3 regions of the Cellulosimicrobium sp. NPDC057862 genome follow, and region 3 is predicted to be linked to each of the others. Evidence: predicted binding sites of a transcription regulator. Region 3 holds the regulator's gene; each other region holds the start of a gene.
The links. The regulator HrcA, encoded in region 3, represses chaperone genes, less so after heat shock. The targets are predictions, from matches to a motif close to TTNGCACTCGNNNNNNNCGAGTGCNAA.
Positions count from the first base shown of each region.

Region 1: a site for HrcA is predicted at 6,464-6,490, ahead of ACFVN3_RS15140 (FmdB family zinc ribbon protein). Genes of this name have one in related genera too.
Region 2: a site for HrcA is predicted at 5,236-5,262, ahead of groL (chaperonin GroEL). Genes of this name have one in related genera too.

Region 1 is NZ_JBHVMH010000012.1:111,014-120,475, reverse strand. It holds gene ACFVN3_RS15160 (hypothetical protein) at 1-3,771, shown strand, start outside; gene ACFVN3_RS15155 (hypothetical protein) at 4,111-4,350, shown strand; gene mscL (large conductance mechanosensitive channel protein MscL) at 4,560-5,027, opposite strand; gene ACFVN3_RS15145 (SAF domain-containing protein) at 5,183-5,911, opposite strand; gene ACFVN3_RS15140 (FmdB family zinc ribbon protein) at 6,067-6,372, opposite strand; gene ACFVN3_RS15135 (penicillin acylase family protein) at 6,657-9,200, shown strand; gene ACFVN3_RS15130 (5-formyltetrahydrofolate cyclo-ligase) at 9,427-9,462, opposite strand, start outside.
Region 2 is NZ_JBHVMH010000013.1:71,197-80,658, reverse strand. It holds gene ACFVN3_RS15600 (urease accessory UreF family protein) at 1-710, opposite strand, end outside; gene ACFVN3_RS15595 (urease subunit alpha) at 714-2,432, opposite strand; gene ureB (urease subunit beta) at 2,436-2,894, opposite strand; gene ACFVN3_RS15585 (urease subunit gamma) at 2,945-3,247, opposite strand; gene groL (chaperonin GroEL) at 3,448-5,073, opposite strand; gene ACFVN3_RS15575 (glycoside hydrolase family 15) at 5,366-6,832, shown strand; gene ACFVN3_RS15570 (phytoene desaturase family protein) at 6,873-8,372, opposite strand; gene ACFVN3_RS15565 (cold-shock protein) at 8,392-8,595, opposite strand; gene ACFVN3_RS15560 (LytR C-terminal domain-containing protein) at 8,777-9,430, opposite strand.
Region 3 is NZ_JBHVMH010000007.1:135,607-145,068, reverse strand. It holds gene ACFVN3_RS11320 (PhoH family protein) at 1-907, opposite strand, end outside; gene ACFVN3_RS11315 (HIT domain-containing protein) at 1,029-1,391, opposite strand; gene ACFVN3_RS11310 (16S rRNA (uracil(1498)-N(3))-methyltransferase) at 1,388-2,200, opposite strand; gene dnaJ (molecular chaperone DnaJ) at 2,214-3,335, opposite strand; gene hrcA (heat-inducible transcriptional repressor HrcA) at 3,469-4,485, opposite strand; gene ACFVN3_RS11295 (MFS transporter) at 4,565-6,028, opposite strand; gene ACFVN3_RS11290 (DUF3097 domain-containing protein) at 6,195-7,058, shown strand; gene ACFVN3_RS11285 (hypothetical protein) at 7,143-8,261, opposite strand; gene ACFVN3_RS11280 (hypothetical protein) at 8,381-9,462, opposite strand, start outside.

The DNA.
Region 1 (9,462 bases), on a different contig from region 3:
CGGCGCCGCGCGCGCGCCGTCGTGGTCCGCGCCGCCGAGCACGCCCAGCGCTACGGCGTCGCGCCCACGTACCTGGCGATCGGGGTCGCGACCTGGACCCAGAGCCTCGCGGCACCGCTCGCGGAGGACGACGTCGCGGCGCTCGCTCGGGTCGCGGGTCGCACCCCCGCGACGATCGTCCCGAGCGCGGACGACGACGTGGCCGCCCCGGGCGCCGACGGACCCGGCCGCCCCACGGACGGGGACCAGGGCCCCGCGGTCCCCGACGCGCAGGGCGGGTCCGCCGGGCACGACGACGCACGCGTCCCCGACGCCGGCCACCACCCGCGGGGCACGGTCGAGGAGGGCGAGCAGGAGCCGACGTCCCGGACCGTGCGCGCCCCCGTGCTCCTGCGCCCCCTGACCGTGACCCCGCGCGGCGACGGGGAGGCCGACTACGAGCTGACCCTCGAGCCGACGGCCGAGATCAACCCGCTCCTCGCGCGCACGCTGCGCGCGCACGGCGCGCTCCTCGACCCGGTGACGCTCGCACGCTCCACGTTCACCGGCGCGGGCTTCGACCCCGGCGACGCGACCCGTCGCATCGCCGCGCTGGGCCAGGCCGTCCTCGACGACTTCGACCTGACCCACCGCGTCCTCGTCGGCACGTTCGTGCACCCGGGGCAGGTCCTCGTCGACGACCTCGACGAGCTGGCGCCCGCACTGGAACGGCACGAGGTCGTCGCCGCGCTCGCCGGGGACGAGAAGTCCGCCACGGCGCTGCGCGCCGAGCTGCCCGCACCGCGCGTCGGCGACGCGGACCCGGTGCACGAGCGCGGCGCCGGCGACCTCGACCCGTCCCAGCGCCACGTCGTCGACGTGCTCGCGAGCGGGTCGCACCTCTTCGTCGACGCGCCGGCCGGGTCCGACGTCGCGGGCACGCTCGCGGCCGTCGTCGCCGAGGCCGCGGCGTCGGGACGCCACGTGCTGTACGTCCCGGGTCACCGCCGGGCCGCGGACGCGCTCCTCGCACGGCTCGACGAGCTGGGCCTGGGCGGCCTCGTGCTCGACATCGTCCCGGAGCCGACGTGGCGCGAGACGGCGTCGCACCGCCTCCTGTCCGCGATGGCGTCCGAGCCCGAGCCGGTCGAGGACGAGGATCTCGCGCGCACGCGCGACGCGCTCCTCGGCGCGCGCGCCCGGCTCGCCGGGTACATCGAGGCGCTGCACCTCGTGCGCGACCCGTGGGGCGTCTCGGCGTACGACGCGCTCCAGGCGCTCGCCCGGCTGACCGCCGAGCGTCCGGCCCCCGACACCCGGGTGCGCCTCACGACCGAGGTCGTGCTCGGCGTCGGGCCGCAGCGGGAACGCGCCGCCGCGGAGCTGCGCGAGGCCGCCCTGCTCGGTGCGTTCACCGCACGGGCGACCTCGACCCCCTGGTACGGCGCCGCCCTCACCACGCCGCAGGAGGCGCACGACGCGCTCGTGCGCGTCGAGCGGCTGCGCACGCACACGCTCCCGCAGCTGCGCGCGCAGGTCGAGCAGGTCGCGCAGCGCACCGGGCTCACGCCCGCGACGACGCTGCGCCAGTGGGGCGACCAGCTCACCATGCTCGGGGGGATGCGCGGCACGCTCGACGTGTTCCAGCCGCTCATCTTCGAGCGCACCGCCCAGGACATGGTCGAGGCGACCGCGACCAAGCAGTGGCGCGAGCAGCGCGGCGTCGAGATGGGCTGGTTCGCCCGGCGGAGGTTGCGCCGCCAGGCGCGCGACATGGTCCGCCCCGGCGTCCGCGTGCCCGACCTGCACGCCGCGCTCGTCGAGGTGCAGGCGCAGCGCGCGGTCTGGCAGGAGCAGTGCCCGCGCGGCGGCTGGCCCGTCCTGCCCGAGGGGCTGTCTGCCATCGAGGACACGCACGAGGCCGTGCGCATCGACATGGAGGAGCTCGCGCCTGCGCTCGACGGCACCCCGGGTGGCAACGACCTCCTCGACGCCCCGCTCGACGCGCTCGCGGCGCGGCTGGACGCGCTCGCCGAGGACGCCGAGTCCCTCGACTCCCTGCCCGCGCGGACCGCCATCGTGCGCCGGCTCACCGACCTCGGCCTCGGCGAGCTCCTCGCCGACCTCGCGGCGCGCCGCGTCGAGCCCGACTTCGTGGGGCCCGAGCTCGAGCTCGCGTGGTGGAGCTCGGTCTTCGAGCAGGTGCTCGCGCAGGACCAGGCGCTGGCCGGCCAGGACGGCGCCGGCCTCGACGCGCTCGCGCGCCGGTTCCGCGACCTCGACCGCACGCACGTCGCGTCCCTCGCGGCACCGGTCCGCGCGGCGGTCCGCGACCACCTCGGGACGGCGATGCGCGAGCACCGCGACGAGGCCGAGGACCTGTTCACCGAGCTGCTCGAGGGCCGGCTCGTGAGCCTGCGGGAGACGTCCGAGAAGCACCCGGCCGTGCTGCGACGCCTGCGTCCCGTGCTCGTCGCCACGCCGACCCTCGTGCCGCACCTCGTCCCCGCGACGCGCACCGTCGACCTCGTGGTCCTCGACGCGATCGAGCACGCGCCCGTCGAGCTCGTGCTCTCCGCGCTCGCCCGTGGGCGGCAGGTCGTCGCGGTGGGCGACCCGCGCGCCGCCTCGACAGAGACCGTGCGCGAGCTCGCCGAGCTGCTCCCGACGGTCGAGCTCCTCGCCGACGGCTCCCGGCGCGACCCCTTCGTCACGACCTTCCTCGCCGAGCACGGCTACGACGGCGTCCTGCGCCCCGCGCCCCTGCCCCGCGCCGAGGTCCTCGTCCAGCTCGACGTCGTCGACGGCGCCGGCATGCCCGACCCGACGTCCGGCGCGGTCGAGAGCACGCAGGCCGAGGTCGACCGGGTCGTCGAGGTCGCGATCGAGCACGCGCTCACGCGGCCCGACGAGTCCCTCGCGATCGTCACCGTCACGCCGCTGCACGCCGACCGCATCCGCGACGCCCTGCTCGTCGAGGTGCGCCAGAACCCTGCGCTTGCCGGCTTCTTCTCCGGGTCGCGGGCCGAGCCCGTCGTCGTCGCCGACGTGTCCGGCGTCGCCGGTCTCGTGCGCGACACCATCGTCCTGTCCGTCGGGTTCGGCCGGACGCCGCACGGCCGCGTCCTGCACCGGTTCGGCATCCTCAACACGCCCGGCGCCGAGGCGATGCTGCTGGACTCCGTCGGCGCGACCCGCCGCCGCCTCCACGTCGTGTCGTGCTTCACCGCGGGCGACCTCGACCCCGAGCGCCTGCGCGGCGCGGGCGCCCGGCTGCTCGCCGAGGTCCTCGACCTCGCGGAGCAGCGCAGCGGCGCCGCCGACCAGGTGACCCTCGGCAACGGCGTCGACCTCGGCGGCAGCCCCGACCGGCTCGTGCTCGACCTCGCCGAGCGCCTCTGGCGCGCCGGCCTCGTCGTCGAGACCGACTACGGCATCGGCGACGGCGACCGCGTCCCGCTCGTCGTCGGCCACCCGGACCTGCCCGGCGAGCTTCTCGTCGCCGTCCTCACCGACGACGCCGCGTACGTCGCCGAGCGCAGCGTGCGCGTGCGGGACCGGCAGGTGGCCGAGCGCCTCGAGCGCATCGGGTGGACCGTCGCGCAGGTGTGGTCCGCCGCCGCGTTCCTCGACCCCGCCAAGGAGGCCGAGCGCATCCGGCGGGTCGTGCAGGCGGTGCGCGACGAGCGGCTCCCGGAGACCGGGGGCGTCGCGCAGACCGGCGGGGGCGACCGGATCGTCGTCGTGCCGGTGATCGACGACGACGAGCAGCACGGCGACGACGACCTGTAGCAGTCGGCGTGGGATCACTGCCCGCGTGGTCGGGCTGGGGTCGGGGCCAGGGGGAACTACCCGCATGGTCGGGCTGGGTGCGGGGTGGGAGGCGGCGCCGGGTCTACCATCCGCCGCTCGTGCCTCGCGGCTCCCGCCAGGCCCGCCACGACCCGGCGCCGCCTTCCACCCCGCCACGTCGTCTCACCGTGTGCCGCGCTGCCAGAGATCACGGGTGCTCGTCGCCGCACGGGTGATCGTGTCGCGCGCGGGTCCCGGGCGTGGTGCCCTCGCGCGTCTCACCGGCAGGGGTGGCGGGTGGCCGACGTCGGGCCGCCCTGGCGGTGCGACGATGGGGGCGTGAGCACCACGTCCGACCCGAGTCCTGACCGCACGCACGACGCGCCCGACGGCGCGGGGCGGCGTCGGCGGCCGCGGCGGGCCGTGCGGCGGGGGACCGAGAGCGAGGTCGTGTCCGGGGTGAGCGCCGACGAGCGGTCCGAGGGCTGGGGCGACGAGGCGGCGCCCGGACGTGGGGTCCGGGGCGAGAACGACGACCGCCTGCTCGGGGACGTCCCGCCGCACTACGGGCGGCACTGACCGCGACACCGATGACGGCCTACGGACGGTACTGACACGGTCGAGTCCCCGCGGTCGGCCCGTGGCGGGGGTCGTCGGCGCCGAGCTGCTTGCCGACGTGCCGAACCCGGGGTCGTTCCCCCTCCATGGCGTCAGGTGAGGAGCAACCCCGGGTTCGTCCGAGGGCCGCCGCGCCGCGGGATCTCAGGCGGCGGTCGGGCGGCTCGCGCTCAGAGGTCGCGCGGCGGCGTCGGGCTGCCCGGTGCTGCGCCGGGACCGCTGCCCGCCTGGGCGGCGAGGAGGTCGCGGATCTCCTGGAGGACGCGTACGTCCTCTGCCGGTGCCTCGGGCTCGGGCTCGACGTCCTGCTTGCGGCGCTCGGCGAGCTTGTTCATCGGGAGGACGATGACGAAGTAGAGCGCGATCGCGATGATCAGGAACTGGAGGAACGCGTTGAGGAGGCCACCGACGGAGAGGACCGAGGCCTCGACGCCGTCGTGGGCCGGGCGCAGCGTGATGTCCCAGAGGTTGGAGATGTCCGGCTTGCCGAAGATGGCGCCGATGATCGGGTTGATCAGGTAGGTGACGATCGCGTCGACGACCGAGGCGAACGCCGCGCCGATGACGACGCCGACCGCCAGGTCGATCGCGTTGCCTCGGAGCACGAACTCCTTGAATCCCTGGAACACGCCCTTCATGTGCTGCTTCCCTCTCAGGTCGGTGGTCCGCGTGGCGGCGGTGCCACGACAGGTGCACGCGCGATCCTCCCAACGCGGGTACCGATGGGCAACGGCCTGGCCCGGCGGGTCGGGCACCGGCGTCCGGTTCACCCGTCTCCGAGCCCGGGTCGCCGTCAGGGCACGAGGACGGCCGTGACGGCCGTCTGCCCGCTCACGGCAGCGAGCCGGACCGCCTCCTCGGGGAGCACGGCGACGAGCGTCACGACGTCCGAGCCGGACCCGCCCGTCCCGAGCAGCCCGCCCCCGCCCTGGGGCTCGGGTGCCGGGACGACGACGGCCGCGCGGGCGAGGTAGGGGTCGACGGCCGCCGGGTCCTGGCCCTCGGTCGACGCGTCCGTGGGGGCTGTCGTGAGCACCAGGTCGCCCGTGGCGAGGAGATCGACGCGGTCTCCCGGGCCGAGGAGGGCCGCGACGCCGGGGTCGAGCCGGACGGGCGCGACGACCGTGCCCGCCGGAGCCGCGGCGGCGAGCTCGCCACCGGCGACGAGCGCGTCCTGGAGCAGGGTGCCCGCGGGCAGGGTCACGGTCGCGCGACGCCCGACGACGTCGTCGGGTCGTGCCGCGGCGCCCGCGGGGACGACCTCCGCGGACACGGGGTCCACGCGGAGGTCCGCCTCCGTCAGCACGGCACCCGCCGGGACCTCACGCGTGGTGACGACGGCAGGTGCGGTCGGGGGCGGGGGAGGGCGGAGCGCCCCGACGACCACCGAGGACGCGGCGCCGCAGCACAGCGCGGCCACGACGAAGCGGGACCGCCACCACACCCCGCGCAGCAGCCGTCGCCGCGCGGGCGAGCGGTCGGGTCGCGGGCGGGGGTCCGGCAGGCGGGACGAGCGCAGCATGGCGCGACCGTAGCCGTGCGACGGGCGCCGACGGTCGCCGACGGGTGCGAATCTGTGGACGGGACGCGGCGTCGACCCCGACGCGCCGTCCCGAGAGGGGCTGTGGTCGACCGCCGAGGGCAGGGCCGCCGTGGACCGCGCCCACGGGCGTCAGATCAGGAGGCGGTCGAGCTTCCCGACGAGGACGAGGTGCTGCTCGAGCCGCCGGACGTGCTGCTCGCGCCGGACGCCGCGGAGGAGGAGGCCGGCTTCGAGGCGGCGGGCGCCGTCGAGGACTTCCCGCCCGAGCGCGAGTCCGTGCGGTAGAAGCCTGAGCCCTTGAACGTCACGCCGACCGAGGAGAACACCTTGCGCAGGCGACCCGAGCACTCGGGGCACACCGTGAGGGCGTCGTCGCTGAACGACTGGTGGATGTCGAAGGCGTGACCGCAGGCGGTGCACGTGTACGCGTAGGTGGGCACGGGTTCTCCTCGTTCACGAGACGGCCGTCGGGCGGCCACCGGCGGGTCGGGATCGGGTCGGTCTCGGCCGGGTCGTCGGTGTCAACACCGCCTGGCACTCGAAACTTCCGAGTGCTAATCATACGCGGCCCGGTGCCCGCCCCGGGCCGGGTAGTCTCGCATCCGTGTCTGTGCACGAACCCGCCGAGGCCCCCGCCGGTGACTCCGTCCCCGGTGCCGACCCCGCGACGCCGGCCGAGGCGCCGGCTCCGCCCCGGCGCCGGCGTTCGGCACGACGGCGCGTCCTGATCGGCGTCGCCGTGCTCCTGGTCCTCGCGCTCGTCGCCGGTGCCGCCTTCGTCGTCGTCACCGTGCGCCGGCCGCTGCCGCAGACGTCCGGCGAGATCGAGCTCGCCGGGCTCGAGGGTCAGGTCACGGTGCTGCGCGACGCCCAGGGCGTGCCGCAGATCTACGCGGACACCCCGGAGGACCTCTTCCGCGCGCAGGGCTACGTCCAGGCGCAGGACCGCTTCTTCGAGATGGACTACCGCAGGCACGTCACCGCGGGCCGGCTCGCCGAGCTCGTGGGCGACAATCCCGACGCGATCGCTGCCGACACCGTGACGCGGACGTTCGGCTGGCGGCAGGTCGCCGAGGAGGAGTGGGACGTCGTCTCGCCCGAGACGAAGGCATACCTCCAGGCCTACGCCGAGGGCGTCAACGCGTACCTCGAGAACCGCAGCCCGTCCGAGATCGCGATCGAGTACACCGTGCTCGGGCTCCAGGTCGACGTCGCCGAGCCCGAGCCCTGGGACCCGGTCGACTCGCTCGCCTGGCTCAAGGCGATGGCGTGGGACCTCCGCGGAAACTACGACGACGAGCTGGAGCGCGCGCTGTCCTACAGCACGCTCCAGGACGCGGGGCGCGTCGCCGCGCTGTTCCCCGCCTACCCGTCCGACGTCAACGCGCCGATCCTCGACCCCGGCGAGCTCGAGAATCCTCAGCAGGTCGCGCTCGAGCTCGGCCCCGAGGCCCGCGCCGCGTACGGCTCGGACCATCTCCAGGGCGCGCTCGAGGCCGCCGACCGCGCGCTCGACGCCGTCCCCGTGCTCATCGGGCGCGGCGAGGGCACGGGCTCCAACTCGTGGGTCGTCTCCGGCGACCACACCGCCAGCGGCAAGCCGATCCTCGCCAACGACCCGCACCTGAGCCTCGGCGCCCCCGGGATCTGGGCGCAGGTCGGGCTGCACTGCAACGAGGTCGGGCCGCAGTGCGCGTTCGACGTCGCGGGCTTCTCGTTCGCCGGGTTCCCCGGCGTCATCATCGGCCACAACGCGCAGCTCGCCTGGGGCCTGACGAACATGGGCGCCGACGTCACCGACTTCTTCGTCGAGCGCGTGCGGGACGACACCTACCTGCGCGGCGACGAGTGGGTGCCGCTCGAGACCCGGACCGAGACGCTGAGCGTCGCCGGAGGCGAGGACGTCGAGTTCGAGATCCGCTCGACCGTGCACGGGCCGATCGTCTCCGAGGCGATCCCCGCGACCGAGTCCGCCGTCGACACCCCCGCCCTCGACACGCGCCTGGGCGAGTACGCCGTCTCCCTGCAGTGGACCGCGCTCGAGCCGGGCCGCACCGCCGACGCGGTCTTCGCGTTCAACCTCGCCCAGGACGCCGACGACATGCAGGCCGCCGCGGCGCTCTTCGAGGTGCCCGCGCAGAACATCGTCTTCGCGACGGTGGACGGCCAGATCGGCTACCAGGCGCCCGGCAAGATCCCGGTCCGTCAGGCGGTGCCCGACGCCGAGGTGCCGTCGGACGGCACGTGGCCCCGCGACGGCTCCGACGAGCGCTACGACTGGCAGGGGTACGTCCCGAGCGAGCAGATGCCGCGCGTGGTCGACCCGGCCGAGGGATTCGTCGTCGCAGCCAACCAGGCCGTCCTGCCCAGCGGCGTCGCGCCGTTCCTCACGACCGACTGGGACTACGGCTACCGCTCGCAGCGCATCCGCCAGCTCCTCGAGGCCGAGATCTCCGCCGGGCGACCGGTCGACGTCGACACGATGAACGAGATCCAGACCGACGACCGCAGCCCCTACGCCGAGGTGCTCGTGCCGCTCCTGCTCGACCAGGAGATCGACGACAGCTTCGAGGCCGAGGGCCAGGCGCTCCTCGCGGACTGGGACTACCGGACCGACACCGACTCCGCCGCGGCCGCGTACTTCGCCGCGGTCTGGCGCAACCTGCTCCAGCTCACGTTCTGGGACGACCTGCCCGAGTCGGCGCGACCGAACGGCGGGAGCCGCTGGCTCGCCGTCGTGCAGAACCTCCTCGAGAACCCGACCGACCCGTTCTGGGACGACCGCCAGACCGTCAGCGTCGTCGAGACGCGCGACGAGGTCCTCACCCAGGCGCTCGTCTCCGCCCGCCTCGACCTGACCGTGGAGCAGAGCAAGCAGCCCTCCGACTGGGCCTGGGGCACGCTCCACGTGCTCGCGCTCGAGCACCCGATCCTCGGCGGCGAGTCCATCCCCGGTCCTGTCCGCAACTGGGTCAACCCCGACCCCGTCGGCATGCCCGGCGGCTCGTCGATCGTCAACGCGACGGCCTGGGACGCGGCCTCCGGCTCGTTCGACGTGACGGCCGGCCCGTCGATGCGGATGGTCGTCGACCTCGACGACCTCGACCGCTCCACCTGGGTCACCGTCACCGGCACCTCCGGCCACCCGGCGTCCAGGCACTACTCCGACCAGCTCAAGACCTGGGCCCGCGGCGAGACCTACGACTGGCCGTTCTCCACTCAGGCCGTCGCCGAGGCCAGCAAGGACGAGCTCACCCTCGTCCCGTAGTCCCCGGTCCGGGCGCGGGGCCGTCGCGCCACCCGGTGCTCGGACGTCTGGCCGAGATGCGAGAAATGGCCCCTCCAGGCCTCGCCCCAGGGGCCACTTCTCGCGTCTCGTCGCCACGCGCGCGACCCTCGGCGGGGCGTGGCGACGACGGCAGGCCGAGCGCGACGGGCCGACCGGTCCGTGGTCCGGACGGGCCCCGCGGGAAGGGGCCCCGCTGCCGGAGACGCTACGGGAGCCAGCGCCAGCCGAGGGGGGTCACGAC
Region 2 (9,462 bases), on a different contig from region 3:
GCCGCGACGGTCTGCACGTCCTCGTACCCGACGAGGCGCGCGACCTGGAGCGCGGACAGCCCCGCGCACGCGGCGGTCACGCCGAGCACCACCGGTCGCGGGGGCTGCGGCGCCCTGCGGCCGGCCGCCGCCCGACCCCCCGGACCGGGCCCGGTGCCCGACGGCGCCCGCTCGGCCGACGGAGCGCCCGCGCCCGCGTCGGGCACCCCGTCGGCGCGCCGCGCGTCGGCGACGAGCGCCGCCGCCTCGTCCAGCGCGACGACGGCGGGATGCCCGGCCCACAGCCGGCGCAGGAGCCGCAGATAGCCGCGGCCGAGCCGCTGCGACGTCTCGCGCAGGGCGTGCGACGGCGTCCGGGCCGTCCAGGCGACCCACGTTCCGGCGAGGCCGCGCGCCGCGGACGCCACGCCGTCGGGCACTTCGACGGACGGCGCGCGATCCGCGGAGGCCGGTTCCGCGCCGTCGGGCCTGGGACCGGCCGCGAGCGCCACGTGCCGCGCGACGACCGCCGTGGCCGCCTCGACGCGCGTGACCGTGGCGAGGCGCGCGCGCACGTAGTCGGGCACGCGCGCCGCGGGCATGCCCGCCCGCAGCGCGGGCTCGAGGCCCGCGGACTGCGTGTGCCCGCCGGTGGGCAGGCGCGCGTCGGCGAGCAGCGCGAGCATGAGCTCCGCGCGCCCCTCCGCGTCGACCTCCCGCATCTCGCTCATGGCTCAGAACAGCGAGTAGAGCTGCGCGAGCGGCAGCCGGTCGGCGGGCGCGGGGACGACGAGCTCGCCGTCGACCTCGATCGCGAAGGACTCGGGGTCGATGTCGATCTGCGGCAGGTAGTCGTTGTTCTTCATCTGCGCCTTGCCGACGCCCCGCGTGTCCGCCACCGGGAGGAGCTGTCGTGCGAGTCCGAGCCGCTCCTCCAGGCCGTCGTCGAGCGCGGCGGGCGAGACGAACGACATCGACACGTCGGCACCGATCGCGTCGGCGAGCGCCGGCCGCATGAGCACGGGCTGCGGCGACGGGATGGACGCGTTCGGGTCGCCCAGCGCGCCCCACACGAGCGCGCCGCCCTTCATCACGACGCTCGGCCGGACGCCGAAGAGCTTGGGCTCCCACAGCACGAGGTCCGCGACCTTGCCCGGCTCGACCGATCCCACGTACGCGTCGATCCCGTGCGCGACGGCCGGGTTGATCGTGTACTTGGCGACGTACCGGCGCGCGCGCAGGTTGTCCGCCGGCAGCTCCGGCCCGCGCGCGCCGCCCGGGTGCGCGCCGCGGCGTGCCTTCATGACGTGCGCGACCTGCCACGTGCGCGTGACGACCTCGCCGATGCGGCCCATGGCCTGCGCGTCGGACGACGTGATCGACATGGCGCCGAGGTCGTGGAGCACGTCCTCGGCGGCGATGGTCGTGCCACGGATGCGCGACTCGGCGAACGCGAGGTCCTCGGCGACCTGCGGGTTGAGGTGGTGGCACACCATGAGCATGTCGAGGTGCTCGGCGACGGTGTTGACCGTGTGCGGGAGCGTCGGGTTGGTCGACCCCGGGATGACGTTCGGGTGGCTCGCGACCGTGAGGATGTCCGGCGCGTGGCCGCCGCCCGCGCCCTCGGCGTGGAACGCGTGGATCGAGCGGCCGCCGATCGCGCGCAGCGTCGACTCGACGAACCCGGCCTCGTTGAGCGAGTCGGAGTGCAGCGCGACCTGCAGCCCCCAGTCGTCGGCGGCGCGCAGCGCGGCGTCGATCGCGGCCGGCGTCGAGCCCCAGTCCTCGTGCACCTTGTAGCCGCCCGCGCCCGCCATGGCCTGCTCGCGCAGGCCCTCGGCGCTCACGGTGTTGCCCTTAGCGAGCAGCAGGACGTTCACGGGGAGCCGGTCGAGCGAGCGGTGGATCGCCTCGAGGTGCCACGCCCCGGGCGTGACGGTCGTGGCCTTGGTGCCCTCGCTCGGCCCGGTGCCGCCGCCGGCGACGGTCGTGATGCCCGTCGCGAGCGCCTCGACGACCTGCGACGGCGAGATGAGGTGCACGTGCGAGTCGATGCCGCCCGCGGTGAGGATCTTGCCCTCGCCGGAGACGACGTCGGTCGACGGTCCGATGTGCAGGTCCGGGTGCACGCCGTCCGCCACGTCGGGGTTGCCCGCGCGGCCCAGCGCGACGATCCGCCCGTCCCGGATCCCGACGTCCGCCTTGACGATCCCCCACCAGTCCAGCACGACGGCGTTCGTGACCACCGTGTCGAGCGCGCCCTCGGCGCGGGTCGTCGACCCCTGCGCCATCGACTCGCGGATCGACTTGCCGCCGCCGAAGACGACCTCCTCGCCGCCGAACGTGCGGTCCTCCTCGACCTCGATCCACAGGTCGGTGTCGCCGAGGCGCACCTGGTCGCCCGTCGTCGGGCCGTACAGCGCGACGTAGCGCTCGCGCGAGATCGCGACCATGCGTCAGTCCTCCTCAGGAGTGGTCGTGCTCCGCGCGCCGAACCCGGGGTCTGTCCCCACGTCCGCCGGATCCTGGGGAGCGTTCCCGGGTTCGGCAGGCTCGGTCGCGCGGTCCAGCACGCCGCCGTCGGGCTTGCCGCGCTGGAGGCCGGGCACGCGCCGGCGGCCGCGGAGCGCGACGGCCTCGACCTCGGCGGACGCGCCCGGTTCGAAGCGCCGGGACGTTCCGGACGGGACGTCGAGCCGGAACCCGTGCGCGGCGGCGCGGTCGAACGAGAGCGCGGCGTTGGCGTCGGGCAGGTGGAGGTGGGAGCCGATCTGCACGGGCCGGTCCCCCGTGTTCGTCACGACCAGCGTCACGCGCTCGTCGTCGGTGCGGTCGGCGTTGAGGACGACGGGCACGTCCTCGGTACCGCGCTTGAGCCGGATCGCGCCAGGTCCGCTCGTGCTGATGCCTGCCATGGGTCGCCTCGCTCTCGCTGAGCCTCGTGCGTGCGCCGGACCGGGCCGGGTCAGGCGATGGGCTGGTGGATGGTGACGAGCTTGCGCCCGTCGGGGAACGTCGCCTCGACCTGGACGTCGGGCAGCATCTCCGCGACCCCGTCCATCACCTCGTCGCGACGGAGCACCGCGCGCCCGGAGACCATGAGCTCCTCGACGCCCGCCCCTTCGCGAGCCCGCTCGATCACCCACGTCGTCAGCAGGGCGACGGTCTCCGGGTAGTTGAGCAGCACGCCGCGCTCGCGCCGGTCGCGCGCGACCATGCCCGCGACGGCGAGCAGCAGCTTCTCGGTGTCCGCGGGTGTCAGGTGCATGGCGGCGATCCTGCCGGGCGTTCGTTTCCGGCGTGTATACACGGCGTTATACGCGCGTGTACCGCTGCTTCCCCGGACCACCGGTGGCCGGAGGAGGACTCCCGCGGGCACGACGAAGGCCGCCGACCGGGCGAACCCGGCCGACGGCCTTCGATGTCCTGCGACCTCCCGGACGAGGCCGGGAGAGGGTCAGGCGTGGATCAGAAGTCCATGCCGCCCATGCCACCGTCGCCGCCCGGCATGGCCGGAGCCTTCTCCGGCTTGTCGGCGACGACGGCCTCGGTCGTGAGGAAGAGCGCCGCGATGGAGGCGGCGTTCTGCAGCGCGGAGCGCGTGACCTTGACCGGGTCGTTCACGCCGGCGGCGAGGAGGTCCTCGTACACGCCGGTCGCGGCGTTGAGGCCCTGGCCCGCGGGGAGGTTGCGCACCTTCTCCGCGACGACGCCGCCCTCGAGGCCCGCGTTGACGGCGATCTGCTTGAGCGGGGCGTCGATCGCGGCGCGCACGATCTGCGCACCGGTCGCCTCGTCACCCTCGAGCTCGAGCTTCTCGAACGCCACGGCACCGGCCTGGATGAGCGCGACGCCACCACCGGCGACGATGCCCTCCTCGACGGCCGCCTTCGCGTTGCGCACGGCGTCCTCGATGCGGTGCTTGCGCTCCTTGAGCTCGACCTCCGTCGCGGCACCCGCCTTGATGACGGCCACGCCGCCGGCGAGCTTCGCGAGGCGCTCCTGGAGCTTCTCGCGGTCGTAGTCGGAGTCCGACTTCTCGATCTCGCCACGGATCTGGTTGACGCGACCCTGGATCAGGTCGGCGTCGCCCGCACCCTCGACGATCGTGGTCTCGTCCTTGGTGACGACGACCTTGCGCGCCTGGCCGAGCAGGTCCAGCGTCGCGTTCTCGAGCTTGAGGCCCACCGTCTCGGTGATGACCTGGCCGCCGGTGAGGATCGCGATGTCCTGGAGCATGGCCTTGCGGCGGTCGCCGAAGCCCGGGGCCTTGACGGCGACGGACTTGAACGTGCCACGGATCTTGTTGAGCACCAGGGTCGCGAGCGCCTCGCCCTCGACGTCCTCGGCGATGATGAGGAGCGAGCGGCCGGCCTTCATGACCTGGTCGAGGACCGGGAGCAGGTCCTTCACGTTCGAGATCTTGGACTCGACGATGAGGACGTACGGGTCCTCGAGCACAGCCTCCTGGCGCTCGGGGTCCGTCTCGAAGTAGCGCGCGAGGAAGCCCTTGTCGAAGCGCATGCCCTCGGTGAGCTCGAGCTCGAGGCCGAACGTGTTCGACTCCTCGACCGTGATGACGCCCTCCTTGCCCACCTTGTCGAGGGCCTCGGCGATGAGCTCGCCGATCGCGGGGTCGCCGGCGGAGATGGCGGCCGTGGCGGCGATCTCCTCCTTGGTCTCGATCTCCTTGGCGGCGTTGAGCAGCTGCTCGGTCACCGCGTCGACGGCCTTCTCGATGCCGCGCTTGACGGCGATCGGGTTGGCGCCGGCCGCGACGACGCGCAGGCCCTCGCGCACGAGCGCCTGGGCGAGCACGGTCGCGGTGGTGGTGCCGTCACCCGCGACGTCGTCGGTCTTCTTGGCGACCTCCTTGACGAGCTCCGCACCGATCTTCTCGTACGGGTCCTCGAGCTCGATCTCCTTGGCGATGGAGACGCCGTCGTTCGTGATGGTCGGCGCGCCCCACTTCTTGTCGAGCACGACGTTGCGGCCCTTGGGGCCGAGGGTGACCTTGACGGTGTCGGCGAGGGCGTTGAGCCCACGCTCCATGCTCCGACGAGCCTCCTCGTCGAAGGCGATGATCTTGGCCATGGGGAATGATCCTCCGCTGGTGGCGTATGGCGGTCGGCCGGCGCCCGCGACGGACGGCCCGCGACGGGCGGCGTTCATGTCACGCCGCCGGGGCGGGCCTCACCTGTCGACCTGGTGTGGTGCGCCGCACCCGCGGTGAGCGGCTGCCTGCGCTGGTCACTTCTGTCACTCTCATGACGAGAGTGCTAACGCCATTATTGGCACTCGCGGGGGGCGAGTGCAAGACAGCCCGTCACGGCCCGTCCCCGTATCGCGACGGGCGAAACCCGCCGCACCACTCGACCCCCTTAGGATGCGCGGTGTGATCCGCGCAACACCGTCGTGGCGCCTCGCAGCAGCCCTGGCCGGCTGCGTGCTGGTCCCTGCCCTCGGCCTCACCGCCGCGACCGCCGTCGCCGCCCCCACGGGCGAGCACATCGACCTGTACCAGGACGGCGTGGCCGTCACGACCGCACCCGGCGGCGGCACCGCGCTCCTGCGCCTCGCCCCCGGTGCCGCGGCGACCTACCTTCCCGGCAGTCGCGTGCTCGACCCGGCGACCCTCGACCCGGTCGCGCTCGCCGCAGGAGTCGACCCGGCAGACGGTGAGGCGGACCGGCTCGCGCAGGTCGCCGGGGCCCGGCTCGACGCGGCGGCGCTCCTCGACACCGGACGGGCGCAGGACGCCGCCGCCGCGTCGCGCACGTGGCTCGCGTCCGGCGTCGTCCCCGGCGTGGACGGCCCGTTCGCCGCGCTCGGCGAGGCCGCGCTCCTCGACCTGCGCGCCCTGACCCTCGACGACGGCGCCGCGCTCGCCGCCGCCTCCCCCAAGTGGCGCTACGTGTGGCCGCGCGACGCGTCGTTCACCGCGGCGGCGTTCGCGCGCACCGGGCACGTCGACGACGCACGGGACGTCCTCGGCTTCCTCGCCCGCGTCCAGGAGGACGACGGGTCGTTCCACGCCCGCTACCTGCCCGACGGCTCGGGTGTCCCCGACGACCGCGGCCACCAGTCCGACGGCGTCGGCTGGGTCCTGTGGGCGACCGACGTCGTGCTCGAGGAGACGCCCGCCGCCGAACGGCGCCGGGCCGCCGCGGAGCTGCGGCCCCTCGTCGACGCCGCGACCGACCACGCGCTCTCGCTCGTCGACGGCGAGGACCCGCTGCCCCCGCCGTCGAGCGACTACTGGGAGGTCGAGCCGACGGCCCTGACCCTCGGCACCGCCGGACCCCTGCTCGCCGGGCTCGAGGGTGCCGCCGACGTCTACGCCGCCGTGGGCGAGACCGACCGGGCGACCGACGCGACGCTCGCTGCCGCCCGGCTGCGCATGGCCGTCGAGCGGTCGTTCGGGTCGCAGGGCTACCCGCGGCACGTGACCGGCGGCGCGCGGGACGCATCGACCGCGTTCGTCCTGCCCCCGTTCCAGCCCGAGCCGCTCGCGGGAGCGGACGTCGCGTGGCGCGCGTCCGTGACGGAGATGCTGCGCCCCGCCGGTGGGCTCGCACCCGGGGCGGGCTGGCGCGAGGACGGCATCTCCTGGACGCCGCAGACGACGCTCTACGCACTCACCGCGGCGTCGTCGTCGGACCCGGAGGACCGGGCCGACGCCCAGGAGTGGCTCCGCTGGGTCGACGACCACCGCACCGCGTCCGGCGCGATCCCGGAGAAGGTCCTCGCGGACGGCTCGCCCGCCGCCGTCGCTCCGCTGTCGTGGAGCTCGGCGCTCGTCGTGCTCGCGCTCGTGGAGCTCGACACGACCACCGCCGCCCCGGCGAGGTAGAGGCGTGGTCGGGTGAGGTAGAGGGCGTGGTCGCGAAGCGCTACCTGGCGCCCACTCCCGACGTCGGCGCCAGATCGGGCTCCGCGCGGACGTCGAACTCTCGGCGCAGCACGCGCCGCGCCGCGTACCAGCCGCCGAGCCCGTGCACGCCCGGCCCGGGCGGTGTGGACGCCGAGCACAGGTAGACGCCCTCGAGCCCGACGGCGTACGGGTCGAGCCGGGGCGTCGGCCGCGCGACCATCTGCCACATGCTGACGGCGCCGCCCGCGATGTCCCCGCCGACGTAGCTCTCGTCGTGCGCGGCCATCTCCGCGGCGGGGACGCAGCGGGACGCCACGACGAGGTCCCGAACCCCCGGGGCGAACCGTTCGAGCTGGCCGAGGACGTCCTCGGTCACGTCGCGCGTCGAGCCGGCGGGCACGTGCGCGTACGTCCACAGCGGCCGCAGGCCGTCCGCCTCGCGCGCCGGGTCGACGACGGTCGGGTCGCTCGCGAGCATCATCGGCCGCACCGCGTGCCGGCCGGCCGCGACGTCCGACTCCGAACGCGCCATCTCGGCGCGCGTGCCGCCGACGTGCACAGTCCCGGCCCGACCCACCTCCGGGTCCGCCCACGGGACCGGCCCGGAGAGGACGAGGTCGACCTTCGCGGCCGCGTCGCCGTGCCGGAAGCGCCGCAGGGCCCACTCGGCGCGCGGCGAGAGGCGGTCGCCGAACACGTCCGCGACGACGCCGGGCGTCGTGTCGAAGACGTACGCCCGCGCACGCGGCAGGTCGGCGAAGGCACCGACCCGGTGTCCGGTGACGACCTCGCCGCCGTGCGCGCGCAGGTCGTCCAGGAGAGCCGCGACGATCGTGCCCGAGCCGCCCTTCGGCAGCGGCCAGCCGCCCGGCGCGTGGCCGAGCGAGGCGAGCAGGAGCGCCGTCCCCGCGGCGGCCAGCGACGGCAGGCGGGAGATCGCGTGCGCCGCGACGCCCGTGAGCAGCGCCCCCGCCTCCTCGGTCCGGAAACGCCGGCCCCAGGCCGCGCTCCCCTGCTCGAGGACCGCCGCACCGAACCGGGCCGCCGCCCCTGCGCCGCTCGGCGTCAGCACGCGCCCCGGCACCGACCGCTTGTCACCGAGGGCGACCGCGACGACGTCGCGCCAGCCCTCGGCGAGCGGGCCGAGCAGCGCGCGCCAGGCGGCACCGTCGACGCCGAGACGCTCCACCGTGCGGTCGAGGTCGTGATAGGCGATGCCCGCGCGACCGCCGTCGAGCGGCTGCGCGTACGACGCCTCGGGCACGAGCAGCTCCACGCCGCGCGCGCCCAGGTCGAACGCCTCGAAGAACGGCGACGCCCACGCCATCGGGTGCACGGCCGAGCACACGTCGTGCACGACCCCGTCCGCGAGACCGAGGTCGAGCGTGCGCGAGCCGCCGCCGATCGTCGGCTGCGCCTCGAGGACGCGCACGGCGAGGCCGGCACGTGCGAGAGTCACGGCGGCGGCCAGCCCGTTGGGGCCCGAACCGACGACGACGGCGTCGAGGTTCTCCGTCACGCGACCCTCGCGAGCGGCGTCAGAGCGGCCGCACCTGCTCGGCCTGCGGGCCCTTGGTGCCCTGGCCGAGCTCGAACTCGACCTCCTGGCCCTCGTCGAGCGTGCGGTAGCCGTCGGTCTGGATCGCGCTGAAGTGCACGAAGAGGTCCTGTCCCCCGGCCGCGGGCGTGATGAACCCGTAGCCCTTCTCGGAGTTGAACCACTTCACGGTGCCCTGAGCCATCTACGTCTCCTCGTGCATCGTCGCCCGCGAGGCGACCCCCGCCCCGTGGTAGCCCGAGCCTAGCCCGCCGACGGCGTGCACGGAAGGTCGACAGGACGCGTGTCCGACCCGTGGCGCACGAGTGAACCACCAGGTCAGCGCGACGGCGCGACCAGGGCTGCGATGACAGGGGCGCGGGGCGTCAGCCGACCGGTGCGAGCGCGGACTTCACGACGACGACGACGTCGCCCTCGCGCAGCGACGGGACCTCCTCGACGTTCTCGGCCGGGATACCCAGGGCCGCCGCCACGGCGGCCGCGGTGTCGTTGCGGTTCGGCACATACCAGACGGTGTTGGCCTCCTGACCGGAGCCGCCGTCGGGGTATGCCGCGAACTCGACGTTCGTGAAGCCCTGGGCCTCCAGAGCGTCCTTGCCGACGCGGGACTCACCCTCGGGCCCGCCGTCGTTCAGCACGCGCACGTACGCGCTCGGGTCGGCAGCGGCCATGAGCGTCGCGAGGTCCGGAGCCGCGGGCGTCTCCTCGACGGGCGGTTCCTCCGTCGCCGGCGGCTCTTCCTCCGCGGGGGGCTCTTCCGTCTCCTCGGCGGGCGGCGCCTCGGTCTCCTCCGCGGCGGGGTCCGTGGACTGCGCCTGCGGCGGGTTCTCGGTCGCGCCGTTGTCCGACAGCAGCGCGACGCCCCCGTACGCGAGGCCGGCGAAGACGACGGCGACCAGCAGGAACGGCCACGTCTTGCTCCACCCGCTGCGCGGCGTGCGGTGCACCCCCACGGGGGAGCCCTGCTGCGCGGGCGCGTCGAACTCGTCGGGCGCGTAGGGGTAGCGGCTCTTCGTCACGGCGACAGGGTAGCCCGGTCAGGCCCGTTGGC
Region 3 (9,462 bases):
ACTCGACGTCGTCCACGCCCGTGAGGACGTCCTCGATCACGCGCAGCCCGGACTGGGTGCCGCCCGGCAGGTCCACCTGCGTCGCGTCGCCCGTGATGACCATGCGCGACCCGAACCCGAGGCGCGTGAGGAACATCTTCATCTGCTCGGTCGTCGTGTTCTGCGCCTCGTCGAGGATGATGAACGAGTCGTTGAGGCTCCGGCCGCGCATGAAGGCCAGCGGCGCGACCTCGATCGTGCCCGCCTCGATGAGCTTGGGGATCGAGTCGGGGTCGATCATGTCGTGCAGCGCGTCGTACAACGGGCGCAGGTACGGGTCGATCTTCTCCGTGAGCGAGCCGGGCAGGAACCCGAGGCGCTCCCCCGCCTCGACGGCCGGGCGCGTGAGGATGATCCGGTTGACCTGCTTGGACTGGAGCGCCTGCACGGCCTTGGCCATCGCGAGGTACGTCTTGCCGGTGCCGGCGGGCCCGATGCCGAACGTGATGGTGTTCGCGTCGATCGCCTCGACGTAGCGCTTCTGCCCGACGGTCTTGGGCCGGATCGTGCGCCCGCGGCTCGAGAGGATGTTGAGCGTCAGCACCTCGGCCGGGCGCGACGCCGTCGCGGCCGTGAGCATCGCGATGGAGCGCGACACGACGTCCGCCGTGAGCTGCGTGCCGGCCTCGACGACCTCGACGAGCTCGTCGAGCAGGCGCGAGGCGAGCGCCACGTCTCCCGGAGGGCCGGAGACGGCGATCTCGTTGCCGCGCACGTGCACGTCGACCGAGGGGAACCCCTCCTCGACGGCCCGGAGCACGGAGTCGCGGCTGCCGAGGAGCGCCACCATCGGCACGTGGGTCGGGATGACGATGCGGTGCTCGACCCGGTGCGGCTGGGGGTCGGGTTCTCGGGACGGAGAGGTCATGAGCCGGCTTGCGCCGCTGCGCTCCTTCGGTCGGACGGTAGGACCGGGGCCGCCACGGCCCCGCAGATCGCCTCCATCGTACCGAGCGTGACCGGGCCCCACACGTCCTTTCGCGCAGGGCTCAGGCCGGCGTCCACCCGAGCTCGGCGCCCGCGATGACGTGCCCGTGCACGTGGAACACGCTCTGCCCGGCGCGTGGGCCGGAGTTGAAGATGAGCCGGAACTGGCCGTCGGCCTGGTCGCCCGCGACCTCGTCGGCGAGCGCGACCACGTCCGCGAGCAGCGCCGGGTCGGCCGCGGCGAGCTGGGCGATGTCGCCGTGGTGGTCGCGCGGCACGACGAGCACGTGCACGGGAGCCTGCGGGTTGATGTCGCGGAAGGCGATCGCACGGTCGCTCGTCGCCACGACGTCCGCGGGCAGCTCGCCCGCGACGATGCGGCAGAAGAGGCAGTCCGGGTCCGTCCGGGGTTCGGTGCTCGTCATGCGCCCGAGGGTAGTCCAGGCCCGGCGGCCACGCCCCAGCGGCCGAGCCGCTCGGCGAGCAGCGCGACGGCGACGGGTCCGGCGGTCGACGTGCGCAGCACGTGCGGGCCCAGCCGGGCCGCGACCGCGCCGGCCGCCGTGAGGTCGGCGACCTCACGGTCGGAGATCCCGCCCTCCGGGCCGACGACGACCAGCACCTCGGGCGCCGACCCGCCGTCCGCGGTCGCGCCGTCGGGCAGCGCGACGTCGGCGAGCGGTGTCGCCGCCTCCTCGTGCAGCACGATCGCGCACCCCCCGCGCGCGACGACGTCGGCCGCCCGGGCGGCGAGGCCGCGTGAGTCGAGGGCCACCTCCACGTGCGGCAGGCGCGCGCGACGCGCCTGCTTCGTCGCGGTGCGGACGGTCGCGAGCCAGCGCGCGCGGGACTTCGCGGCGCGCTCGCCCCGCCACACGACGACGGAGCGCTCCGCCTGCCACGGGACCACGACGTCGACCCCGATCTCGGTGGCCGCCTCGATCGCCATCTCGTCACGGTCGCCCTTGGCCAGGGCCTGCACGAGCGTCACGACGACGGCGGGCGCGGGCTCGCGGTCGACCTCCTGGACGAGCAGGGTCACGCGGCCCGCGTCGGCGTGCTCGACGACGCAGCGCAGGCGCAGCCCGGCCCCGTCCACGACGTCGAGCCGCTCGCCCGTCCCGCGGCGCTGGACGACGCCCGCGTGGCGTCCCTCCGCCCCGTCGAGGACGTAGCGGTCGCCGGGCGCGACGGCGTCGAGCCCGGTCTCGGCGAGGAACACCGGAGCACTCACGCGCCCGCCCCTCTCAGCGCCCGGAGAGCTTGTCGCGCAGGCGCGAGAACACGCCCGGGTGCGCGGCGGACAGGCGCGGCTCGGGCCGCTCCTCGCCGCGCAGCGTCGCGAGCGTGCGCAGGAGCTGCTCCTGCTCCTCGTCGAGCTCGCGCGGCACCTGGACCTCGATGTGGACGTTGAGGTCGCCACGACCGCTGCCGTGCAGGTGCCCGACCCCGAGGTTCTTCAGCGTGACGATCTGGCCCGGCTGCGTGCCCGGGCGCAGGTCGATCTCCTGCGCGCCGTCGAGCGTCTCGAGCTCGAGGACCGTGCCGAGCGCGGCCGCGGTCATGGGCACCTGGAGCGTGCAGTGCAGGTCGTCGCCGCGGCGCACGAACGTGTCGTGGTTGCGCTCGCGGATCTCGACGTAGAGGTCGCCCGCGGGGCCGCCGGCCGGGCCGACCTCGCCCTGCGCGGTGAGCTTGATGCGCGTGCCGGTGTCGACGCCCGCGGGGACGTTGACGGTGATGGTGCGGCGGCTGCGCACGCGGCCCTCGCCCGAGCACTCGGCGCACGGCTCGGGGATGACGGTGCCGAAGCCCTGGCACGCGGCGCACGGCGCGCTCGTCATGACCTGGCCGAGGAACGAGCGCGCGACGCGCTGGACCGTGCCGCGGCCGTGGCACACGTCGCACGTGCGCGGGGAGGTGCCCGGGCGACAGCACGAGCCGCCGCACGTCCCGCACACGACCGCGGTGTCGACCTGAAGCTCGCGCTGCGCGCCGAACGTCGCCTCGGACAGGTCGATGTCGAGCCGCACGAGCGCGTCCTGGCCGCGCCGGGCGCGCGGGATGGGGCCCTGCTGCGCCTGCCCGCCGCCGAAGAACGTCTCGAAGATGTCCTGGAAGCCGAAGCCGCCGCCCATGGGGCCGGCGCCCCCGCCGGGGGCGCTCGGGTCGACGCCGAGGTCGTACTGCTGGCGCTTCTCGGGGTTGGAGAGCACCTCGTACGCGCGCGCCACGTCCTTGAAGCGGTCGCCCGCCTCCTCGCCCGCGACGTCCGGGTGCAGCTCGCGCGCGAGCTTGCGGTACGCCTTCTTGATCTGGTCCTGGCTGGCGTCGCGCGCCACGCCCAGGATCTCGTAGTAGTCGCTCACACGTCACTCTCTGCTGGTGCGGGTCGTGAGGCCGGCACGGGGCCGGTCGTGAAGGGTCTGGTGCGGGTCGGAAGACCGGCGCGGGGCCGGTCGTCGAGGGTGCCCGCCGCGTGCGGGGAGGCCGCGGCGGGGCTCACGTGCCGAGCACCCGTGACAGGTAGCGCGCGACGGCGCGCACCGCCGCGATGGTCCCGGGATAGTCCATGCGGGTCGGCCCGATCGAGCCGACGAGGGCGACCGTGTCACCGTCGTTACCGTAACCGGTCGTCACGACGGAGGTCTCCACGAGGCCCTCGAGCTGGGTCTCGTGCCCGATCCGGACGCTCACGCCGGTCTCCGCGGCCATCTCCGTGAGCAGGCCGAGGAGGACCACCTGCTCCTCGAGCGCCTCGAGGACGGGGCGCAGCGCGTGCTCGAACCGCATGCCCGCACGGGCGAGGTTCGCCGTGCCGGCGAGCACGAGGCGCTCCTCGCTCTCCTCCGCGAGCGTCTGGGCGACGAGGTCGCCCACGGCGCGCACGAGCGGGGCGTCGTCGGGGTGGAAGCTCTCCGTCACGGCGGCGAGCCCCGGCGCGAGGTCGGTGAGGCGCTTGCCGGCCGCGGCGGCGTTGAGCCGCGCGCGGACCTCGACGAGCGTGCCCTCGTCGGGCACGCTCGCGACCTCGAGCGTGCGCTGCTCGACGCGCCCCGTGTCCGTGATGATGACGACGAGCAGGCGCGACTCGCCGACCGGCACGAGCTCGAGGTGGCGCAGCCCGGACCGGCTCAGGGACGGGTACTGCACGACCGCGACCTGACCCGTGAGCTGTGCGAGCAGGCGCCCGGCGCGCGCGATGACGTCGTCGAGGTCGACCCCCTCTGAGAGGAAGGTCTCGATCGCGCGCTTCTCCGGTGCCGACAGCGGCTTCACGCCTGACAGGCGGTCGACGAAGAGGCGGTAGCCCTTGTCCGTCGGGATGCGGCCCGCGGAGGTGTGCGGCTGCGCGATGAACCCGGCGTCCTCGAGGGCCGCCATGTCGTTGCGGATCGTCGCGGGCGAGACGCCGAGGCTGTGCCGCTCGGTGAGCACGCGCGACCCCACGGGCTCGCGCGTGAGGACGTAGTCCTCGACGATCGCCCGCAGCACCTCGAGCCGGCGCTCCTCGCTCACGTCCACCTCCGTGTGCCGCGCCGTCGCCGCCCCGGGCGGGCGCGCGGGCGTCGGCACTCTCGACCTCCGAGTGCCAATCCTACGCGTCCGCGCGGCCCGTCCCGCGGTCCTCCGCTCGTCGCGAACGCAGGTCCACGAGCCCGACGACGAGCGCGAGCGCGACGAGCACGATCGTCACGAGCAGCGCGCGCCCCGTCGCGTGCGCCGCCGTGTCGCCGCTCGCCAGCCCGCCGTAGTACACGGACAGCACGACCGAGATCCCGACCGCCGACCCGATGCGCTGGCCGAGCTGGAGCATGCTCCCCGCGACGCCCGCGCGGCTCACGGGGACCTCGGACAGCGTGAGGGTCTGGTTCGGCGCGATGACCGTGCCGCTGCCCGCCCCGGCGACCAGCAGCGCGCCCGCGAGCGCCGGCCCGACGGCGCCGGGGTCGTCCCCGAGGAGCCGCACCACGGCGTCGGCCGCGACCACCCCGACGAGGACGAGCAGCACGCCGCCCACGACGAGCTGGCGACCCCACCGCGCGACCCACCGGCCCGAGAACCACGCGGAGACTCCCGACGCGACCGCGAACGGCGTCCCGACGAGCCCCGCCTGGAGCGGCGTGTACCCGAGCTCGTCCTGGAGGTAGAGCGTGACGACGAGGAAGATGCCCGTGAAGCCCGCGAAGTAGGCCAGCCCGAGCAGCGCCCCGTTGCGGAACGACCCGAGCCCCACGACCTGCGGGTCGAGCACGGCCTCCCCCGTGCGCCGCTGGTACCGCCGCTCCCAGACGACGGCCGCGAGCCCGGCCACCGCGGCGGCGACCAGCCACCACCAGCGCGACGCGTCGTCGCCCTGGCCCGTGGTCGTGACGAACGGCATCATGACGCCGAGCGTCGCGGCGCCCAGGAGCGTCAGCCCGACGAGGTCGAGGCGGCGCGGGCCCCGTCTGGTCCGCGCGTCGGCGGGCGGCGGACCGGGCACGAGCCGCCACGCGAACGGCAGCAGGACGGCGACGACCGGGAGGTTCACGAGGAACACCCAGCGCCAGCCGTCCGCGGAGCCGGCCGCCGCGATGATGAGCCCGCCGAGCAGCGGGCCGAGCGCCGTCGAGACGCCGATCGTCGCGCCGAACATGCCGAACGCCCTGCCGCGCTCGAACCCCGAGAACTGCTGCTGGATGAGCCCGACGACCTGCGGGTTGAGGATGCCCGCGCTCACGCCCTGGAGCAGGCGCGCGACGCCCAGCCACGTGTCCGTCGGCGCGAGCCCGCACGCGAGGCTCATGAGCGCGAAGCCCACCAGGCCGGCGATGAACAGCGAGCGCCGGGCGCCCGCGTCCCCGAGGCGGCCGGCGGGCACCAGGGCGAGCCCGAACGCGAGCGTGTAGCCCGCGACGACGAGCTGGAGCTCCGTGGGGCCGGCGTCGAGCGACGACTCGATCGACGGGAGGGCGACGTTGACGATCGAGACGTCGAGCGTCGTGACGAATCCCACGGCGAGGCAGACGGGCAGCACGCGCCAGCGGTTCGGGTCCGGTTCGGCGCGCTGCGGGCTCACCGCTCCGTGGTACCACCCCGGCCCGGCACCGCGCGCGTCGGGGCCGCACCCGGGGCCGCGTGCCGAGATCGGCCCGAGTGTCCGAGATCGGCCCTCGGGAGGTCGATCTCGCGACGCACGGGCCGATCTCGGCGGGGCGCGTCCGGCGCTGACCTAGGGTGACGGCGTGTCCTTCGACCGGTATGGCTCCGACGTCCTCGGCGGCACGCCCGCCCCCGCCCACCACCGCGCGCGACCGGTGTCCCGACCGCAGGCCGCAGAGCGCGGGCTCGTGGTCGAGGAGGTGCAGACGGGGTGGGTCGGCGCCGTCGTGCGCGTCGAGAAGTCGGGCGGCATGCACGTGGTCGTGCTCGAGGACCGCGCCGGCCGCACGCGGACGTTCCCGCTCGGGCCCGGGTTCTGGGTCGACGGCGAGCCGGTCGAGCTCACCGCGCCCGTCACGTCGCGCGCCCCCGCCGCCCCCACGCGCACCGCGTCCGGCTCGCGGGCCGTCGTCGGGCAGCGGGCGCGCGTGGCCCGCGGCAGCCGCATCTGGGTCGAGGGCAAGCACGACGCCGAGCTCGTCGAGAAGGTGTGGGGCGACGACCTGCGGGTCGAGGGCGTCGTCGTCGAGCCGCTCCACGGCGTGGACGACCTCGCGGCGGCGCTCGCGGACTTCGGCCCGACGCCGCAGCGCCGGGTGGGCGTGCTCGTGGACCACCTCGTCCCCGGGAGCAAGGAGCGGCGGATCGCCGACGAGGCGCTGCGCCGCTCCCCCGCAGGCACCGTGCTCGTGCTCGGGCACCCGTACGTCGACGTGTGGCAGGCCGTGAAGCCGGCGCGCGTCGGCCTCGACCGCTGGCCCGTGATCGAGCGGGGCACGGAGTGGAAGCGCGGCATCCTGCGCGAGCTCGGATGGCCCGCGGACACCGCCGAGGACGTCGGCCGCGCGTGGCAGCGCATCCTCGGCACCGTACGCACGTACGCGGACCTCGAGCCGTCCCTGCTCGGCCGCGTCGAGGAGCTCATCGACTTCGTCACGGCGCCCTGACCTCGCCCCGGGGTCCGGACGCACCGCGCCCCGGCACCGACGGGCGGCACCGGGGCGCGGTGGACGGGCGACGACGACCGGCCGTCAGACGGCGGGCACGCCCCCGGTGAGGCGGCGGTAGGCGAAGCCGACGGCCACGTAGCTCAGCGGGATCGTGACGAACAGGCCGAGGCCGCACGGGATCGCGCCGAGGATGTTGATGCCGAAGAGCGCGAGCAGCAGCAGGAACACCTGGCCGAAGTTCTTGGCGACGAGCGAGAAGCTCGTCCGGACCGCGGTGATCGCGTCGACGCCCTGGTCGAGCGCGACGTAGTAGACGAACGCGGAGAAGAGCAGCACCGCGAGCCCGGGCAGGATGCACAGGATGAGCCCGACACCCGTGAGGATGCCGACGATCAGCGCCGCGAGCAGCACGTTGACGACGTTGCCGATCCGGAAGAACGCCGCGACGTCCGGGCGGCGACCGTCCACCTCGTCGAGCGCGCCGCGCGTGAAGATCGCCGTGACGAGGTAGCTGATGACCGTGCCGACGATCCCGAGCAGGACGCTCGCGAACGTGACGCCCGTGACCGCGGCGAAGTTGGTGTCCGTGTAGTCGAACTGGTCCTGGAACCGGTCGAACCCGCCCGTGATGAGGTTCCACGCCACGTTGACCGCGATGAAGATGAGCGCGACGAGGATCCACGGCCCGAGGTTCGAGGTGACCTTGCGCCAGCCGTAGGAGATCGCCTCACCCACCGCGAAGGCGGGTCCCGTGTACCCGGGCTGGGCGCCGTAGCCGCCCGCCGCCTGCGGGTACGAACCCGGCGGCGGAGGATAGGCGCCGGACGGGGGCGGGTAGGCGCCCGGCGGCGGGGTCGTCGGGCCCGGGGCCGTGGGGTCGCCCGGCGCGCCCGCGGGAGCCCCGTAGGCACCGGGCGCGCCGTACGCGGGCGGGCCCGACGGCGGCGCGGCCGGGTCCTGCGGTGCGCCCCAGGCCGGCGGACCCGACGGCGGGGCGGCCGGGTCCTGCGGTGTCGCGTCGCCCGGTCCGTACGGCGAGGCCGGCGGAGCGTCGGGGGTAGCGGGTGGTGGGCCTGCGGGCTGGTCCGGCGCCGGACCGGCGGGCGGCTCTGCGGGCTGCTGCGGGGTGCCGGAACCGTCGCTCGGCGTCGGCTCGTCGTCGCGGGGCGGCTGACCGCCCGGGTTCGTGGGGTCCGTCATGGTGCACCTCGTTCCTCGTCGTCACGTGCTGCGGGCAGCACGCGTCCTCGACGTGCTCGGTCCTATCCTGGCTGCTCAGAGGCCTGGGCGCGCGGCGAGCACCGCGACGCCCACCCTCCTCAGACGGGCTGCTCGGCGTTCAGGCGTCGGTACACGTACGCCGTCGCGATCTGGGCGACCGGCAGCGCGACGAGCAGGCCGACGTAGCACAGGAGCGTCCCGACGAGCTGCGCGAGGTACACGCCGAGGAACAGCAGCACGACCGTGCCGAGGTTCCTGCTCACGACCGTGAAGCTCGCCTTGAACGCGTCGAAGACGCCGAGCTTCTTGTCGATGACGTAGAACAGCGTGAACTGGGCGAAGAACACGAACACGATCGGACCCACGATCGTGATGGCCAGCACGCCCGTCGCGAGCCCGATGAGGAGGGCGGCGAGGATCACGTTTCCGAGGTTCGGGTACCGGAAGAAGTCCGCGTACTCGAGCTTCTTCCCGCGGGTGACCAGGAGCGACACGTTGACCACCGCGGCCTGCACGAGGAAGCCGAGCACGACGAAGATCGCGACGAACAAGAACGTGCCGAACCCGAACGCGAACCCGCCCGCCGTGCTGACCTCGCCGGTGACCGGGTCGACGGTCGTCTGCGCCGTCCCGACGAGGATCGCCCAGAACGCGACCGACAGGCCGGCGAGCACGGCGACGTACGTGAGGACGCCGCCGAGGATGACCCCGACGTTCTGCGTGAACCTGTTCCAGCCGTAGGAGAACGCGTCCTGCACCTGGACCGTCTGCCCCGGGTAGCCCGGCTGCCCGTACGGCGCGGCCGGCGGTGGGTAGCCGGGCCGCCCGCCGTACGGCGGCTGCCCCGGCGGCTGCTGGCCATGCTGCTGCGCGGGCGACGGACCCGCGGGCGGCGGGTACGCACCGGCCGGCGGAGCCCCGTACGGCTGATCGGGCGGCGGCCCGGCCGGGGGCGGGTACGCACCCGCGGGGGGAGCGTCGTAGGGCGGGGCCGCGGGCTGCGCGGGGCCGGGCGGCGTCTGCGGGGCGGGCGGGCTCTGGGGTGCGGGAGGTTCGTGCGGCGCCGGCGGCTCCTGGGCGGTGGGCTCCTGGGGCGGGACCGGCGGCTCGGCCGCCGCGTACGGGTTCTCGGGCGCCGGGGCGTCCGACGGGAGCTGCGGCTCGTTCTCGTCGCGCGGCG